Regions from separate parts of the Sporolactobacillus sp. PKPK-6 genome, predicted to be linked through region 2. Evidence: predicted binding sites of a transcription regulator. Region 2 holds the regulator's gene; each other region holds the start of a gene.

Region 1 (5,943 bases), on a different contig from region 2:
ACAAAACGGATGAGTATTATATCTATTGCTTGCGCTGTGGTTATAATCACACCAAATTAATTGTAAGCGAAACTGCTCAAAGTGTTGAATACAAGGAAGAAAAGTATGATGGGAATGGTATCTTTATTTTGGTCAATAAAGACGGAAGCCGTAAAAGTATGTTGTTGAATAAGGTTACAGATGAGCATTTAGAAGAGCATAAGGCTTTATTCGAGGATGATACTGTTGATCAGGGAAAAAGCTACTTAGTCTCTTTTAAAGATGGAGTATTTTCCATTCTGGGCGGCAATCCCCCTGAAAATTTTCATCTGTCATTTGAAGACTACAAGGAAAAGATGTTTGCGAAGTATGGGGAATCTGAATGTGATTTCATGGTTCCTATTGAGGAATAGGAAAAATGTTAAAAAAACAGCCCGCACCTGATCCAAGGTACGAGCTGAATGGAAGAAAATGATTTATTTAACAAGCCGATCCCAAAGGACGACTTGTCCATTTTTCAATGATTTTTGAACATCAATGATGCGCTGGTTGGCGCTGCCGCGGAACTGCAAGGTCAAGTCTTTCTGAGTGAGCTCGAAGCGGCCGTCTACCAAAATATTAATTTTTGACAGAAGTTTGCGCTTGTCTTCAGAGTCTTGCTGCAACTCCTCCCAAGTATAGCCTGTCCATGACCAAACATCTTTAGTATGCTTGTATTCGCTGCGGAGTCGATCTACGAGGGACAGGCAAACCTCCGTGTTTAAGAAAGGTTCTCCACCGAGCAGGGTCAGTCCCTGAACATAAGGCTGACTTATATCTTCAATAATTTGATCTTCTAAATCCTTGGTGTACGGCTGTCCATAGCGAAAGTTCTGAGCCGCTTTATTGTAGCATCCGGGGCAGTCAAAAGGACAGCCGCTGACATAGAGACTGCAGCGCACGCCTTCGCCATCGACAAAATTAAATGGTTTATAGCTGGCAATATAGTTCTGACTTAATTTTTCTGCCAGCCATGTCTTTGGGTTCGGATTTCGTGGCCCTGTTCTTTCTATGTTTTTGACCATCAGGTGCTCCCCCTTTTTATTGTCGAGCAATCGTGTTGCTGTCATTACCAAGCGTTATATGTTTTACGCGTGATGCGATTTCAACGTGGCGGCCGTGAATCATCGGACGCTGCTGCGGATTTCCTAAATAGCCGCAGGTACGTTTCACTACGTCGCATGTTTGTGGGTCGTTGTTGCCGCATTCCGGGCATTCAAAGCCGCGATCCGTCGGCTTGAATTCACCTTTGAATCCGCATTTGAAGCATTGGTCAATCGGCGTATTGGTCCCTAAATAACCGACACGATCATAGGCATAGTCCCAGACAGCTTCCAAAGCTTTTGGGTTTTGTTTCAGATTTGGATACTCGCAGTAGTGAATGAATCCGCCGGCACAATATGGCGGGAAATCTTTTTCAAAATCCAATTTTTCAAATGGTGTCGGCGCTTTTCGAACATCATAGTGAAAACTGTTGGTATAGTACTCTTTGTCGGTAATATCCTTTACTTTACCAAATTTCTCGGTGTCTTTGCGGCAGAATTTGTCCGTCAGACTTTCACTTGGCGTGCTGTATACGCTGAAATGATAGCCGTATTCATTTTCCCAATCCCGGCAATGTTCCCAAAGCTTTTTCACGACGCTGATTGCGAAATCCTTCGCTTCTTGATTGGTTTCCCATGCGCTGCCGTAAAAAACAGTACCGACTTCATAAAGGCCGATGTAGCCAAGTGACACGGTCGCACGAGAATTCTTAAAGAGTTCATCGACAGAGTCCGTTCGTTTTAATCGTTTACCGAAAGCTCCGTATTGGTAAAGAATCGGTGCGTTTTCCGGTGTTGCCTGCTTTGCGCGTTCCACTTTAAAGACCAGCGCTTCTTTGCAGATTTGAAGCCGTTCTTCGAGAATTTTCCAGAAGCTTTCCTTGTCTCCCTTTGATTCCATGGCAATGCGAGGCAGATTAACGGTAACGACACCGAGATTCATTCGCCCGGAGTTCACCTCTTGGCCGTTCTCATCATGCCAGCCTTGCAGGAAAGATCGGCAGCCCATCGGCGCTTTAAAGCTCCCAGTCAGTTCAATGAGCTTGTCATACATCAGCACGTCAGGATACATCCGTTTGGTGGCACATTCTACAGCCAGTTGCTTAATATCATAATTCGGATCACTTGGATTAAGGTTGAGCCCACGTTTCAAGCTGAATACCAATTTTGGGAAAATTGCCGTGCGGTGCTCCTTTCCCAATCCATCAATACGGATATGCAGAATTGCTTTTTGAATCGCTCGTTCAATCCAATTTGTTCCAAGCCCGAAGCCTAAAGTCGTAAAAGGAGTCTGCCCCTGAGAAGAGTACAAAGTATTAATTTCATACTCTAATGCCTGCATTGCGTCATAGATATCTTTTTTAGTTTTTTTGCGAGCAAATGCTTGCTGCCGTTCGTCGCCATCGACCCATTCTTTGGCATCGACTAAATGCTTGTCATAGTTCTTTTTCGCAAATGGAGCGAGAAGCTCGTCCACGCGGTCGGCTGAACATCCGCCGTATTGACTGGAAGCAACGTTGGCTATAATTTGCGCCATTTGAGCTGTGGCTGTTTGTATGGAGTGCGGCGGCTCGACATCAGCGTTGCCAATTTTAAAGCCATGATTGAGCATTTCATTAAAGTCGATCAGACAGCAGTTGGTCATCGGGCTGTATGGCTGGTAGTCTAAGTCATGCCAATGAATTTCGCCTTTTAGTTGAGCATTGGCTACCTGTGGCGGAAGCATTTTCAGTCCGATCGCCTTGGCAACGGTACCTGCGGTCAAATCTCTTTGCGTATTAAATACATGGCTGTCCTTGTTCGCATTTTCGTTCACAATGGTTTTATCTTTATGTAGTAATTTGCGAATCGTGAAGTTGATATCGGTTGCCTGGTTGCGCGAGAAATCGCGTTGGGTCCGATAATTAATGTATTCTTGAGCGATGTCATACTGGTGATGGGTCAGAAGTGTCTGCTCAACGATATTTTGAATCTCGTAAATCTTAACGTCATTGTGAAAACGCGATTCGATTTCAGCGATAACATCATTAGTAATTTCATTGATTAATTGGTAAGTCAGCGGGTCTAATTCACCGAGTACATGCTTCGCTGCTTTTAGCAGCGCGGTTGTGATCTTCTCGGTGTTGAAATCTATAATACGACCATCACGTTTCAGAACGTTGATCGTCAGCTGTTTGGTTAGTGTTTTTTGTTTTGTATTTAGCACTATGAATACCCCCTTTTGAACAATTACTCAATCTATAATAGGAGAATATTGGACATCTTTCAATCAATATATAGAAAATAAAAGTCTGAAAAACTCATAAAAAGCACTATATATTGTATGGCAATGGGGAATTTTTAATATGTGACAACCCTGTGAAAAATAGAGATACTTTTCGTTTACTGTCGTTGGTGTTCGAATTTGGTTCTTTATTTAGATGATGAGCCGATCAACGAATTTCAAATACTTTTTGGACACTGCCTGATGATAACTCTGTAGCGGATGTTCATTGCCTATCCGTTCGCCCATTTCGAACGCAATAGAAAAACCGGTCATTGACCGGTTAATCTTCTGTTGCATAATAATGGTTATTTGTGCTCGCTTTTCGGAAAACCGTTGTTTTGTCTCGTACCGATTTATCCGATTAAGCGAGGTTAATTTTCCCTGCAAGCTATGACCGGGAATCTTTAGTACAAGGAGTTTGCTGATTGGGATGCTTGCTTTGTCCGCTTCTCCAAAGGATTCTTCCAGAAGCCGATCATCAGGCCGGAGATTATGGCACCGATCAGAATGGCGGCAATAAACAAAAATGGCTGATTGCTCAAGGCAACCACGAAGATACCGCCATGAGGTGCCGGAATGTTGACTTTCCATAATTGCGTCAGAGCACCCGCGGTCGCCGAACCGACAATGCTTGATGCAATAATCCGCAGAGGATCGGACGCAGCGAACGGAATAGCGCCTTCCGTAATAAAAGATAACCCGAGAACATAGTTCGTGATTCCTGCTTTACGCTCTTCTTCATTAAATTTCGCTTTGAAGAAGGTTGTCGCTAGAGCGATCGCAAGCGGGGGAACCATGCCGCCGGCCATTACTGCGGCCATCATCAACCCACCGTTTGACGCGCCACTGGCGAATACGCCGATCGCAAAAGTATAAGCTGCCTTGTTTACAGGACCGCCCATATCAACAGCTTGCATTCCGCCAAGAACAAGACCAAGCAATACAGCATTACCCGTGCCAAGATGACTCAGTGCGCCAATCATTCCCGTATTGATCCATGTAAAGATTGGATCGAGAATATAGTACATAAGTCCGCCGGTAATAAGTAAACCGAACACTGGGAAAATCAGAATTGCTTTCAAACCGTTTAGCGTTTTGGGAAGGCCGGTAAACACTTTTTTCAGGAGGATAATGACCCATCCGGCCAAAAATCCGGCAGCAAGACCGCCAAGAAATCCGGCGTTCGATGAGTACGCCATAAATCCTCCGACAACACCGGGCATTAGAGCGGGACGGTCGCCGACGCTGACGGCGATATAGCCGGCCAAAATCGCAATCAGAAAGTGAAAGGCACCGGTTTGTCCGCCGGCAACTGCACTCAGCATTTGATACACTGTATTGTCCTTGCCTAAATGTTCAAACATGAAGGAGATGGCGAGTAAAATACCACCACCGACAACAAAGGGAAGCATATGAGAAATACCGTTCATCAGGTCTTTATATATTCTGTTCCAAACGCTGTTTGCACTATCTGTATCAGTAAAGCTCGCACCGCTTTCTGCATGGTACACCGGTGCCTGACCGTTCACTACTTTTGAAATCAATTCTTCCGGTTTACGGATACCGTCGCTGACCGGCGTCTGCAGTACTTTCTTGTTGTCAAAGCGGGCCATTTCCACTGTTTTGTCTGCTGCTACAATGACTCCGGCCGCGCGCGTGATTTCATCGTGGGTGAGCACATGCTTCGCACCGTCAGCACCATTTGTTTCGACTCGGATTGAAACGCCCATCTCTTCGGCTTTTTTCTTCAGCGCATCTTCTGCCATATAGGTATGGGCAATCCCTGTCGGGCACGCGGTGACTGCAACGACAAATTTCTCATTGTCTGTTACTCTAGCAGTTGTCCGTGACGATTCTTTTTTTTCATTTTCTTCTTTTTCAGCCTGCTTGTCGTCAAATAATTGAGCAATTTCTGCAGGTGTTTCAGCTTGTTTCACTTTGGCAACAAATTCCTCATCGATCAGTAATCGAGAAAGCGCTGCCAGTGTTTGCAAATGCACATCGGCTGCGCCAGAGGGAGCAGCAATCATAAAAAAGAGATAAGAAGGCTTGCCATCGAGCGCTTTGTAATCAATGCCCTTCTTGCTGCGTCCGAACACAACGGTTGCTTCGTTAACCGCTTTGGTTTTCGCATGCGGCATGGCAATACCGGAACCGATCCCTGTACTTGATTCAGCTTCTCTCTTCAGAATCATTTCTTTGAAGAACTTCGTATCATTAATCCTCCCGTTCTTTTCCATACTGGCAACGAGTTCGTCAATGGCTTCTTCTTTTGTTGTTGCCTGCATATCCATCACCATTGCACGTTGAATCATCAGATCAGTTATCTTCATTTTATACTCACCTTTCGTATTCTTGTATGAAATCATCAGACCCGACCGTTCATAGCAATTATTTAATTGCTGTATCGATTCTGTTTGTGTCAATCAACGTTCATTCAAAAGAATGTGAGACTTCCAATTTTTATTATTTCGGCAAAATTTGAAAACGATTACAATTCATTCTAAAATGAACAGCCTATCTAATGGATCTTTTTCAGGATTTTCTTTGACAGAACATCCGCGCGAAGCGCTTACATTTGCTCGTATTTCAAAATTTATAGTCCGTATAATTAAT
Region 2 (5,943 bases):
CCGATTCATGCGCATATACACATGAATTTAACGATCAATTGAAAGATTTATTCCGTGAGTTAGGCTTCCAATCTCTTCTTGATAAATTAGATGCAAATGGATCGGATCAAAGTGAAACAGAGGCTGTGGCTATTTCTGTTCACACCGTGACCGAATTTTCATCAGAGCAACTTGTTTCACCAAGTGCGCTGATCGTTCAAATGCTTGAGGAAAACTATCATTACGGCGAAATCAATGGTTTTGCTGTCGCAAACGACACAGGTACATATTTTATTGATACCGAAGACGCACTGAAAGACGAATGCTTCCGCAAGTGGCTGGAAGATCCCAAACAGAAAAAGGTGCTTCTTGACAGCAAACAGGCCGAAGTTGCCTTGAAATGGCGCGGTATTTCGCTAAAGGGCATTGCTTTTGATGTCCGTTTAGCCACCTATTTGATTGATTCATCAGAAGCAGGACAAGACTTGGCACTTCTTGCCACAAAACGCGGTATTTCTAATATTGAAACCGACGATGCTTTCTATGGAAAAGGTGCGAAAAGAAAGATACCTGAAGGAGATGGGCAAGCGCAGCATCTTGGCAGAAAGGCAGCGGCGCTGCTGCAGTTGGAACCGAAATTGATTCAGGAACTGAATGAGAATAAGCAGAAAAAATTGCTTTTTGATCTAGAGCTGCCGCTTGCACGAGTACTTGCACAGATGGAATTTACAGGGATCCGAGCAAGCAGTGAAACCTTGAAAGCTATGGGCGATGAGCTTGACCGAACGCTGAATATTATTGAACAGGATATCTATTCGATGGCAGGTGTAACCTTCAATATTAATTCACCGAAACAGCTGGGTGAAATTTTATTTGAGAAACTGATGCTTCCGCCGGTCAAGAAAACGAAAACAGGCTATTCAACTGCAGCAGATGTTCTTGAAAAGCTGCGCGGCCGACATGAAATTATTGACAAAATTCTGGATTTTCGTCAGTTAGGCAAATTAAAATCAACGTATGTAGTGGGCCTGCTCAAGGTCATCAATCCGGAAACGGGACGAGTGCACACGTGTTATAACCAGGCGTTAACACAAACCGGAAGACTCAGTTCGACCGATCCGAACTTGCAGAACATCCCGATTCGACTTGAGGAAGGCAGAAAAATCCGCAAAGCATTTCTTCCAAGCGAAGACGGCTGGCAGATTTTCTCTGCAGACTATTCACAAATTGAACTGCGCGTCTTGGCACATATTGCTGATGACGAAAACTTGAAACAGGCATTTATTGATGGTATGGATATCCATACGAAAACGGCGATGGATGTATTTGGCGTCGAAAAGGATGAGGTTACCTCGCTAATGCGCCGTCATGCGAAAGCAGTCAACTTCGGCATTATTTACGGAATCAGCGATTATGGGCTTTCGCAAAACCTTGGAATCACTCGAAAAGATGCTGCTCGATTTATTGAAAAATACCTGCAAAGCTATCCGGGTGTTCACCAATATATGGAGAATATTGTGAAGCAGGCGAGATCAGAAGGATATGTGACAACACTGCTCAACCGTCGTCGCTATTTGCCCGACATCAACAGTCGCAATTTTAACAGCCGAAGCTTTGCTGAACGCACAGCGATGAACACGCCGATTCAGGGCAGCGCGGCCGATGTAATTAAGAAGGCAATGATCGTCATGGATCAACGGCTTAAAGAAGAAAAACTCAAATCGCGAATGCTGCTTCAGGTACACGATGAGTTGATCTTTGAGGTGCCAGAGCAAGAACTAGAAACGATGAGCAAACTTGTGCCCGAAGTCATGGAACATGCGATTCAATTGAGCGTTCCGCTAAAGGTTGAGCGTTCCTATGGACCAACTTGGTATGATGCAAAATAAAGTCGCAGCACAGGTGTTGAGGGGGAAGTCGTTTGCCGGAATTACCAGAAGTGGAAACTGTGAAGAGAACGTTGAATGAGCTTGTTATTGGAAAAACGGTGAAAAGTGTTGACGTACGCTGGCCGAATATTATCCGTCGACCAATAGACATTAATCAATTCAAAGCTCAATTGATTGGGGAAACGCTGACGGATGTGCAGCGTCGCGGAAAATTTTTGCTGCTTGATTTCGATGATCTTGTCCTTGTATCACATCTGAGGATGGAAGGGCGATATCGCTTGGATCCGGAAAGTGAGCCACTTGATGCTTATACTCATGTGATCTTTCACTTTACCGATAATACTGCACTTCGTTATCGGGATGTTCGCAAATTCGGCACCATGCATCTTTTTGATAAAGGTGATGAATGGAATCATCTGCCGCTTTCAAAGCTTGGTCCCGAGCCGCTGTCCTCAGATCTGACCGAAGAATATCTTGCGGCTGCCTGCCGAAATACAAAGAGAACGATAAAACAAGTGCTACTTGATCAGACCGTTCTTGTCGGACTTGGGAATATTTATGTTGATGAATCCTTATTTAAGGCTGGTGTTCACCCGACGACTGTCGCTTGCACACTAACTGGCGATCAATTGAGTCGAATTATAAAGGCAATTGTTGAGACATTGAGTGAAGCCGTTAAGCAGGGCGGCAGCACAATCCGCACGTTTGTGAACAGTCAAGGTCATATGGGACTTTTTCAACAGCAATTAAATGTGTACGGAAGAACGGGTGAGCCTTGCATACGTTGCGGCACGCCAATTGAAAAAATAAAAGTTGGCGGACGCGGGACACATTTTTGCCCGGTTTGCCAACCAAGAGGTTCGAAAAAATGAAGAAAATCGGAGTGACAGGCGGGATCGCAAGCGGGAAAAGCACCATTTCACACTGGCTGATACAACACGGCTACCCGGTTATTGATGCCGATAAAATCTCGCGTGAGATCGTTGTTCCGGGAGAACCAGCGCTTGCAAAAATCGCTGAACATTTTGGAGAAACGATGATTTTGCCGACAGGTGAACTGGATCGGAGAAAATTGGGTGCTCTTGTCTTTCAGGACAGCATTAAACGTCATCAATTAGATGAACTTCTACATCCCATCATTCGTTGTCGGATGAACGAAACACTGGATCAACTTGAGAAACAAGGTGCCCGTGTTGTTTTTTTGGATATTCCGCTCCTGTATGAAAACGGCTTGGAATCTTGGGTTGATCAGACTTTGGTTGTAGCTGTGACTGAAGAAAATCAGTTGCATCGGCTCATGTCCAGAAATAAATTGACTGAGCATCAGGCGCGTGCACGTATCGCTTCGCAAATCCCGCTGCTTGATAAAGTGAAAAGAGCAGATGCAGTGATTGACAATAATGGTTCGATTCAGGAGTCTGAAGCTCAGCTTCGCCGTTTGCTGCGCCGCTGGTCTATTTTGGATGAGACATGAGCATAACTTGCCTGCCTTTTCATAAGTTGCCATGTAGGATACAATAGATTTATCGAAAACAGCGAATGGAGTGAAAAGAAAAATGCGCTGTCCAAGCTGTAAACAAATGGCGACGAAAGTGCTTGACTCCCGTCCCGTTGACAATGGACGGGCGATACGCAGACGTAGAGAATGTGAGCTATGTCATCACCGTTTTACGACCTTTGAAAAGGTGGAGGAAACTCCTTTAGTGGTCGTAAAAAAGGGAGAAACGAGAGAAGCCTTCAGTCATGAAAAAATGCTGCGCGGACTTATAAAAGCCTGCGAAAAACGCCCGGTTCCCCTTGAACGGCTCGAACAGCTCGCAAATCATGTGGAAAAGAAGCTTCGCGATGATGGACGTTCGGAAGTGAACAGCCATGAGATCGGCGAACTTGTGATGAATGAATTAGCAAAAGTGGACGAGGTTGCTTATGTCCGGTTTGCTTCAGTGTATAGACAGTTTACGGATATTAATGTATTCGCCAAGAAGATCCAGGAATTGAAAGATCAATTAGAGAAAGAAAAGAAAAGCAAGAAGTAAGAGATTGAGGAAGGCCGACGAAGAACGGATCCTTGATTTCTGCGCAACAGACGCAGAATGGGGGAATGAACATGATGCAGTCATGGAAAGAAGTGCTGCCCGGAGATCATTATCATGTACTGACGAATGGACTGCTTCATCCTTTTGACCAGAGGATTATTACATGCCTTTACCAGCCTCTGATCGGCATCGATGCGGCGAGTATGTACTTTACATTTTGGCAGGAAATTGATGATACGGAGGAATTTTTGACGCATCATCATCTCATGGGATCGATGAACCTGCCATTGGATCGAATACTTAAAGCAAGAAAAAAATTAGAGGCCGTCGGGCTGCTGCAAACCTTGAAGAAAAAGGGAGCAACCCCCGGCCGATTTGCCTATTATCTTGAGCCGCCTCTGACACCGGATTTATTTTTTAAAGACGGTTTTTTAAATTTATTTTTATATCGTCAGGTTGGTCCGAGAGAGTATAAACGATTGAGCAGCCTTTTTGAAAGTAAATCGATCAGCACGGATGACTATGAAGATGTATCCGCTCATTTTGACGAAGTGTTTCAGTCATTGCCGTCTGCAGAAACAACAGATGAAAGGCTAAATACGGCCTCAAACGGATCTTGGGTCATGCGGTCGGAAACCCCTAAGGTCCGTTTCAGCAATCACTTTGATTTTAAGAAAATGCTGACGTATCTCTCTGATGCGATCCTTAGCGAAGATGCGCTGACTGATGAGGTGCGGCTCGCCATTGATAAGCTGGCGTTCGTCTATCAGACTGAGCCCTATGATATGAGCCGTGCGGTGCAGTCCGCAGCACTGCATACAGGCACGGTTGACATCTCCGCATTGCGAAAAGAAGTACGCGACTTTTATTTGCTTGAGCATGGCTCGGACGAGATGCCTGCTCTTTATGAGCGAACACAGCCACATGAAGAGCGGAAGATTGTGGACAGAGAGCCGCAGAACGCAGAGGAACAACTGATTGCATGGTATGAACGGAACTCGCCCTATCAATTGCTTGAAGCGCTTGGACAGGGAAGTAAGCCGGCAGCACCCGATTTACGTTTAATTGAAAACCTGATGTTCGATACAAAACTGAATCCCGGAGTAATCAATGTATTAATTGACTACATTTCTCAGGTGAACGATCATAATCTTAATAAATCATTTGTGGAGAAGGTTGCTGCGCAATGGGCAAGGGCAAATGTGCGGACGGTGCCCGAGGCAATGGCTTACGCACGCGAAGAGCAAAGGAAACGAGAGCAACAGAAGAAAGGCAAGGCATCAGGGCAAGCGCAAAGTACACGACGGACAAGAAAATCATCTCAGAATGAGCATCATGAGGTCGTTCCAGAATGGATGAAGAATCCGAAACAACCGGAACAACAATCCAAGGATGACGACGAAGCTGTAAAACAGAGAGCAAAATGGCTTGAGGATTACTTAAATAATATATGAACATGTAGATAAGGGAGGAGCGTTTGGATGGAACCGATTCATTCTTTTTTCAAAGATTTAGCCGCTCAGCAGGCGATGCAAGAAAAATGGGATCAGCTTTCGGGTGCGCTTAAGAATAATCCGGCTATCCGTCAATTCGCTGAAAAAAATCCGGAGATCAGTTCGGCTGCGTGGACAAGAAGCTTGTCGCGACTTTATCAATTTGTCTCGGAACAGAAGCATTGTGCGCATTGTCCCGGACTGGACCAATGTCCAAATATGATGAAGGGATATCGGCCGCAATTAGTAAATGATAAGGGCACACCTTCGCTGACCTTCTCACCTTGTCCTCTGCTTCACGAACGCGAATCAAAAGAGCATCAGAGCGAATTAATTCGAAGCTATTACGTGCCTAAAGATATTTTAAGCGCCACATTTGCTACGCTTGACAAGGGAGAAGGCGGACGCCAAGAGGCTATTCTTGCAGCGGGCGAGTTCGTTAAGGACTATTTAGCTGATCCTGCCGAGACTAAGGGACTTTATCTATGCGGACAGTTCGGGATCGGGAAAACATATCTAATGGGTGCAATCATGAATCGATTGGCC
Region 3 (5,943 bases), on a different contig from region 2:
ATACTGGGAGTTACATTGATATGAACGCCCACTATATACATTCTTACTACATTATTCAATCGTCGGAAATCATCGGCATCTCAGAAAATGAACGGGATATCATTGCTAATATCGCGCGCTATCATAGCGCGGAGACGCCGTCGAGCAACTCGTCTGCTTTTCGGAAGCTTCCTACGACAAGCAGACTGATTGCTGCAAAGCTTGCGGCGCTGTTAAGAATTGCTGATGCACTGGATGACAGCCGTCAGCAAAAGGTGGAGCGTATCGCTGTTTCATTGAAAAACGATCAAGTCACAATTACTGCCCGCTCTGATGATGACCTTTCACTGGAAAAGCAGACGTTTAAAGAAAAAGCGGCTTATTTTGAAGAAGTATTTGGATTGAAACCGATTTTAAGAGGATAGGTGGATGGCAATGGATAATTTTGATCGTGAGGAATATTTCAGCAATCGTGAGTTAAGCTGGCTGCTTTTTAACGAGCGAGTGCTTGAGGAGGCGAGAGATAAAGATAATCCGCTGCTCGAACGGATAAAATTCTTATCAATCACAGCAAGTAATTTGGACGAGTTCTTTATGGTGCGAGTCGCGTCTTTGATTGATATGGTCAACGTAGGCTATAACAAACCGGATGCCTCTGGCTTAAGGGCAGATCAGCAGTTGTCAGCGATCAGCGCCAAGGCTCATCAAATGATCAATCAACAGTATACGACTTATAATCGAATGCTGAAGAAGATGCTTAACGAGAATAAGATTCATATTCTGGATATAGACGAACTCTCCCAGAAACAGCTTGATTTTATTGACCATTATTTTAACCGAGAAGTTTATCCGGTTCTGACACCGATGGCAGTCGATTCGTCGCGTCCTTTTCCGCTGATTTTAAATAAAAGTATCAACATCGCGGCGTTTATTCATAAAAAGGACAGCAAAGCGTCTCAAAGCGAATTTGTTACTGTTCAGGTACCAAACGTGCTGCCGCGCGTTGTTAAGCTTCCGGATCGCGAAGGACATACAAGCTTTATTTTGCTTGAAAACATCATTCGAAGGCATCTTAATCAGCTCTTTGTTGGTTATGAGCTTGATGAAGCATCATGTTACCGCGTTATGCGTGATATGGATCTTGAAGTGGATGAAGAGGACACGGAGGATTTGCTGAAAGAAATTGAGAAACAGCTAAGGCTTCGTGAACGAGGCAATGTCATTCATCTTGATGTGGAGGCGGGAATCAGTGAACGCCTCGTGACCAAGCTGTTTGATCGGCTTTCAGTCAGCGCTGACAATGTATATCGGGTTAACGGTCCCATCGACCTTACCTTTTTATCAAAGCTTGCCGGACAAATCAAAGAGCCGGGCGACATGGTTTATCCGCCGCATCGTCCGTTTGTCCACTATGAATTGCTGGAGCATTCCATTTTTCATGCCATGCGTGCAGGAGATATTTTTCTCCACCATCCGTACGAATCGTTTGATCCGGTGATTGAGCTGATTCGGCAAGCCTCAAGAGATCGTCACGTGCTTGCCATTAAAATGACTCTGTACCGTGTTTCAGGAAATTCTCCAATCATTCGTTATTTGGAAAAGGCAGCTGAGAATGGCAAGCAGGTGACCGTACTCGTTGAACTGAAGGCGAGATTTGACGAAGAAAATAATATTAACTGGGCACAGAAGCTGGAGAAAACCGGCTGTCATGTTATCTATGGACTGGTCGGATTGAAAACGCATTGCAAGATGGCGCTCGTTGTGCGCAGAGAAGAAGACGGTATTAAACGTTACATGCACTTTGGAACAGGCAACTATAACGATATCACTGCTCATTTTTATACCGACATGGGCCTTTTGACTTGCAACGAGCAGATGGGTATTGATGCATCCAATGTATTCAACATGCTTTCCGGTTACTCAGAACCTCCTTATTTTCATAAATTGGTGATTGCACCTCTATGGCTGCGTAACAGTCTGCTCGATTTAATTGATACGGAAATCAAGAATGCGCAAAGCGGCAAACCTGCGTTTATTCGTGCAAAGATGAATGCATTGTCGGATGAAGGCATTATCAAAGCCTTATATCGAGCATCGGCAGCAGGCGTGGACATTCAGTTGCTTGTTCGAGGTATCTGCTGCCTTCGAACAGGTATACCAGGTGTGAGCGACCGGATAGAAGTTCATTCGATCGTTGGTCGTTATCTTGAACACAGTCGAATCTATCTATTCGGCAACGGAGGCGAGACTCTGGCCTTTCTTGCAAGCGCAGATTTGATGCCGAGAAACTTAAATCGACGTGTCGAGCTAATGTTTCCTATCGAGGATGAGCAAATTAAAACAACAATTATTGACCTGTTTGATTTAATGATGAGAGACAATGTGAAGACGCGTGTGCTTGGCAGTGACCATCGTTATGAGAAGCCGGATCGACGAGGGAAAATTCCGTTCAATGTTCAGGAGCATCTGGCAAAACTTGCAGAGCAGCGAACCATTCGTCGTGATCATTCGCTTCGAGAAAAACGAACCTTTACACCAATTAAAGGGCACACGAACGAATCAATTGATCCGGAAGATGAGTAAATAGAATAAAATAAAAAAATATCCTAAAATGTTCGAGAGGCATTTTCCCTTGTCACTGGTGCTTTTTTGCCAAACAAGATTAATGTACTCTCTTTTTCTGTGCTTTTTACGTGTTGAATCACTGAGAGACATGCCGTATGATTAAAGATATCGTTTTAAAGTAATAGATCGTTGCACTTGAAAAATAACTATATATTGTGGTATGTTATTTAACATAAACTATATGTAGTGGTTTTTGTGGCAGAAACCTTCACTGCATTGATAGAAGGAGGAGCGTTCGCTTGCGCATCTTATATGCAACAATGACAGGAAACGTCAAAAGGTTTCTCGCTAAAACAGGACTCGCTCATCAACCGATCAGCAGTGCTGATCCTATTGATGAACCTTATGTTTTGGTGACAAATACTATTGGATTTGGTGACGCTCCGGATCAAGTGAAAGACTATTTAAAAAGAAACGGAAGATATCTCATTGCTGTGGCAGCAAGCGGGAATCGAAACTGGGGTCATAATTTTGCACATGCGGCAGATGTAATTGCAGAGTTGTTCCACGTACCAGTTTTATATAAATTCGAGCTTGGTGGTACTGAGAAAGATGTCAATGAATTTCGAGAGAGGGTGAAGGCACTTGCCGAACGAAGCGATAAAGTCAAAGTCTTACACTGAATTGAACAATGAGGTGCTGACACGCGGAGATGACGGTTTTTACCGTTTAGATAAAGACAAAGAGGCTATTGAGGTCTATATGGAGGAAGTGCACGCGAAGACGATTCATTTTAATGGTATACTTGATCGGCTTCACCATTTGGTTGACGAGCACTATTATTATGACGTATTTGCTGAATACAGTGATGAGCAAATCGAACAGATTCATTCGATGGCTGTCGCCTATAAGTTCCAGTTCAAATCCTACATGGCAGTGAGTAAATTTTATCGTGACTATGCGATGAAAACCAATGACAAATCTCACTATCTTGAAAATTATGATGAACGAGTTGCCATTGTTTCTCTGTTCTTAGCGCGCGGAAATTATGATTTAGCCGTTCGCTTGATGCGTGCGATGATGGAGCAGCGCTATCAGCCGGCAACGCCAACTTTTCTTAATGCAGGAAAAGCACGCCGCGGCGAAATGGTTTCCTGCTTTTTGATCGAAGCGGATGACTCGCTCAATTCTATTAATTACATAGAGAGCACCTCTCAACAGCTGTCGAAAATCGGCGGCGGTGTTGCACTTAATCTCTCAAAGATACGTGCACGCGGTGAAGCGATTAAAGGGGTTGAGGGTGTCGCCAAAGGTGTAGTTCCGGTCGCACGCAAGCTGCAACTCGGATTCTCCTATGCGGATCAGTTGGGACAGCGGCCTGGCGCGGGTGCAGCATATCTGAATATCTTTCATTGGGATGCTCCGGAATTCCTTGATACAAAGAAAGAAAATGCTGATGAAGATATTCGTCTCTCGACATTGTCGATTGGTCTGATTGTTCCGGGTAAATTCTTTGAACTTGCCGAGGCAGGCAAACCTTTTTATATGTTTGCACCTTACACCGTTTTCAAAGAATATGGAAAGCATCTTGATGATATGAATATGGATGAAATGTACGATAAGCTTGTTGCTAATCCTGCTGTTAAAAAGAAGAGCGCGGATACACGCGAATTTCTGAATTTGATTGCTCAAATGCAGATGCAATCCGGATATCCTTATATTTTCTATAAAGACAATGCAAACAAGAATCATCCGCTCCATCGTCTAGGGGACATCAAGATGTCGAACCTCTGCACTGAAATTTTTCAACTGCAGGAGACATCAACAATTAACGATTATAATGTTCCTGACGACATTCGCCGCGATGTTTCATGCATCCTCGGCTCACTTAATATTGTGAATGTAATGGAGACCGGAAAAATCCGTGATTCGGTACACGCAGGTATTGAAGCACTGACTCAGGTCAGTGAGATGACCGAAATTGCGAACGCCCCGGGAGTAAGTCTTGCCAACCGTGAACTGCACTCTGTCGGTCTCGGTGCGATGAACTTAAACGGCTATCTTGCAAAAAATCAGCTTGCCTATGAATCAGCAGAAGCTCGAGATTTTGCACGTACGTTCTTCTCGCTTGTTAATTTCTATTCAATTGAAAAATCAATGCTGATCGCGAAAGAACGCGGCAAAACATTTAAGGGCTTCGAAAAATCGGACTACGCTGATGGTACGTATTTTGCCAAATATGAGCATGAGTTCTTCGGCCCGAAAACAGAGAAAGCAGCGGAGCTCTTTAAGGGTATTCATATTCCTACTCCTGCAGAATGGACAGAACTCAAAGCAAAGGTCGGGCAATACGGCTTATACAATGCCTATCGTTTGGCAGTCGCTCCAACGCAATCGATCAGTTATGTGCAAAATGCAACGAGTTCGGTCATGCCAGTTGTGAATGTTATTGAACGGCGTAAATACGGAAACAGTGAAACAATCTATCCAATGCCGTTCTTGTCGCCGCAGACCATGTGGTATTACAAATCGGCGTATCAAACGAATCAGTTCCGCGTGATCGATATGATTGCTGAAATTCAAGCGCATGTTGACCAAGGAATATCGACTATTCTTTATGTCGACAGCATGACCAGCACGCGTCAACTGGCAAGATTGTATGTCTATGCACACAAAAAGGGATTAAAATCTCTCTACTATACTCGAACACAGCTCTTGTCGCCTGAAGAATGCACGGCTTGCTCAGTCTAAACACAATTAGCGTTCTAAGGCTTTAACGATCAAGAAGTTCAATTGAAGGATGGATTATTTACGATGAAGGCAATTAATTGGAACAGCAGCGACAATCAAATCGCAAAGGTATACTGGAAGCAAAACATTAACCAGTTTTGGACAGAGGAAGCGTTTAAGGTATCGCGTGATCTTTCAGACTGGTCGAAAATGAATGAGGATGAGCGGGCAACTTATGTTGAAGTGCTTTCCGGACTCACCGGTCTTGATCGTGAGCAAGGCGATAACGGAATGCCGCTTGTGGCCATTCACCATGACAATATGCATGAGCAAGCAGTTTTTGCTTGGATGGGGATGATGGAGCATATTCATGCAAAATCCTATTCGCATATTTTTTCAACGTTGATTTCGTCAAAGGAAACGGATTATTACTTAGGCGAGTGGGTGAACAATCAACCTGAACTTCAGGAAAAATACCGTCTGATTGCACACTGGTATAATCAGCTTTACGATAAGCGGGAAAATGTGACACCGTTTAAACGGTATATGGCGATGTGCGCCTCTGTTTTTCTTGAGAGCTTTTCCTTTTACAGCGGCTTCTTTTATCCGGTCTTCTTATCAGGACAGGGCCGCATGATCGCCAGCGGTGAAATTATCCGCAAGATTATC

What was found. Region 2 encodes NrdR, which represses ribonucleotide reductase genes. Its sites were predicted from a motif close to AACACNATATATNGTGTT; they were not measured.
Region 1: the regulator NrdR is predicted to act here: its motif matches at 3,370-3,387, upstream of nrdD (anaerobic ribonucleoside-triphosphate reductase).
Region 3: the regulator NrdR is predicted to act here: its motif matches at 2,747-2,764, upstream of nrdI (class Ib ribonucleoside-diphosphate reductase assembly flavoprotein NrdI).

What each region holds. Positions count from the first base shown of each region.
Region 1 is NZ_JBWXPA010000001.1:1,991,826-1,997,768, forward strand. Features, by position in the region: gene AC1MBV_RS09800 (hypothetical protein) at 1-392, shown strand, start outside; gene nrdG (anaerobic ribonucleoside-triphosphate reductase activating protein) at 456-1,043, opposite strand; gene nrdD (anaerobic ribonucleoside-triphosphate reductase) at 1,060-3,267, opposite strand; gene AC1MBV_RS09815 (hypothetical protein) at 3,478-3,624, opposite strand; gene AC1MBV_RS09820 (PTS fructose transporter subunit IIABC) at 3,732-5,660, opposite strand.
Region 2 is NZ_JBWXPA010000002.1:390,030-395,972, reverse strand. Features, by position in the region: gene polA (DNA polymerase I) at 1-1,868, shown strand, start outside; gene mutM (DNA-formamidopyrimidine glycosylase) at 1,901-2,740, shown strand; gene coaE (dephospho-CoA kinase) at 2,737-3,342, shown strand; gene nrdR (transcriptional regulator NrdR) at 3,425-3,904, shown strand; gene AC1MBV_RS12810 (replication initiation and membrane attachment family protein) at 3,976-5,358, shown strand; gene dnaI (primosomal protein DnaI) at 5,386-5,943, shown strand, end outside.
Region 3 is NZ_JBWXPA010000001.1:757,734-763,676, reverse strand. Features, by position in the region: gene AC1MBV_RS03695 (Ppx/GppA phosphatase family protein) at 1-404, shown strand, start outside; gene AC1MBV_RS03690 (RNA degradosome polyphosphate kinase) at 409-2,562, shown strand; gene nrdI (class Ib ribonucleoside-diphosphate reductase assembly flavoprotein NrdI) at 2,844-3,227, shown strand; gene nrdE (class 1b ribonucleoside-diphosphate reductase subunit alpha) at 3,190-5,295, shown strand; gene nrdF (class 1b ribonucleoside-diphosphate reductase subunit beta) at 5,359-5,943, shown strand, end outside.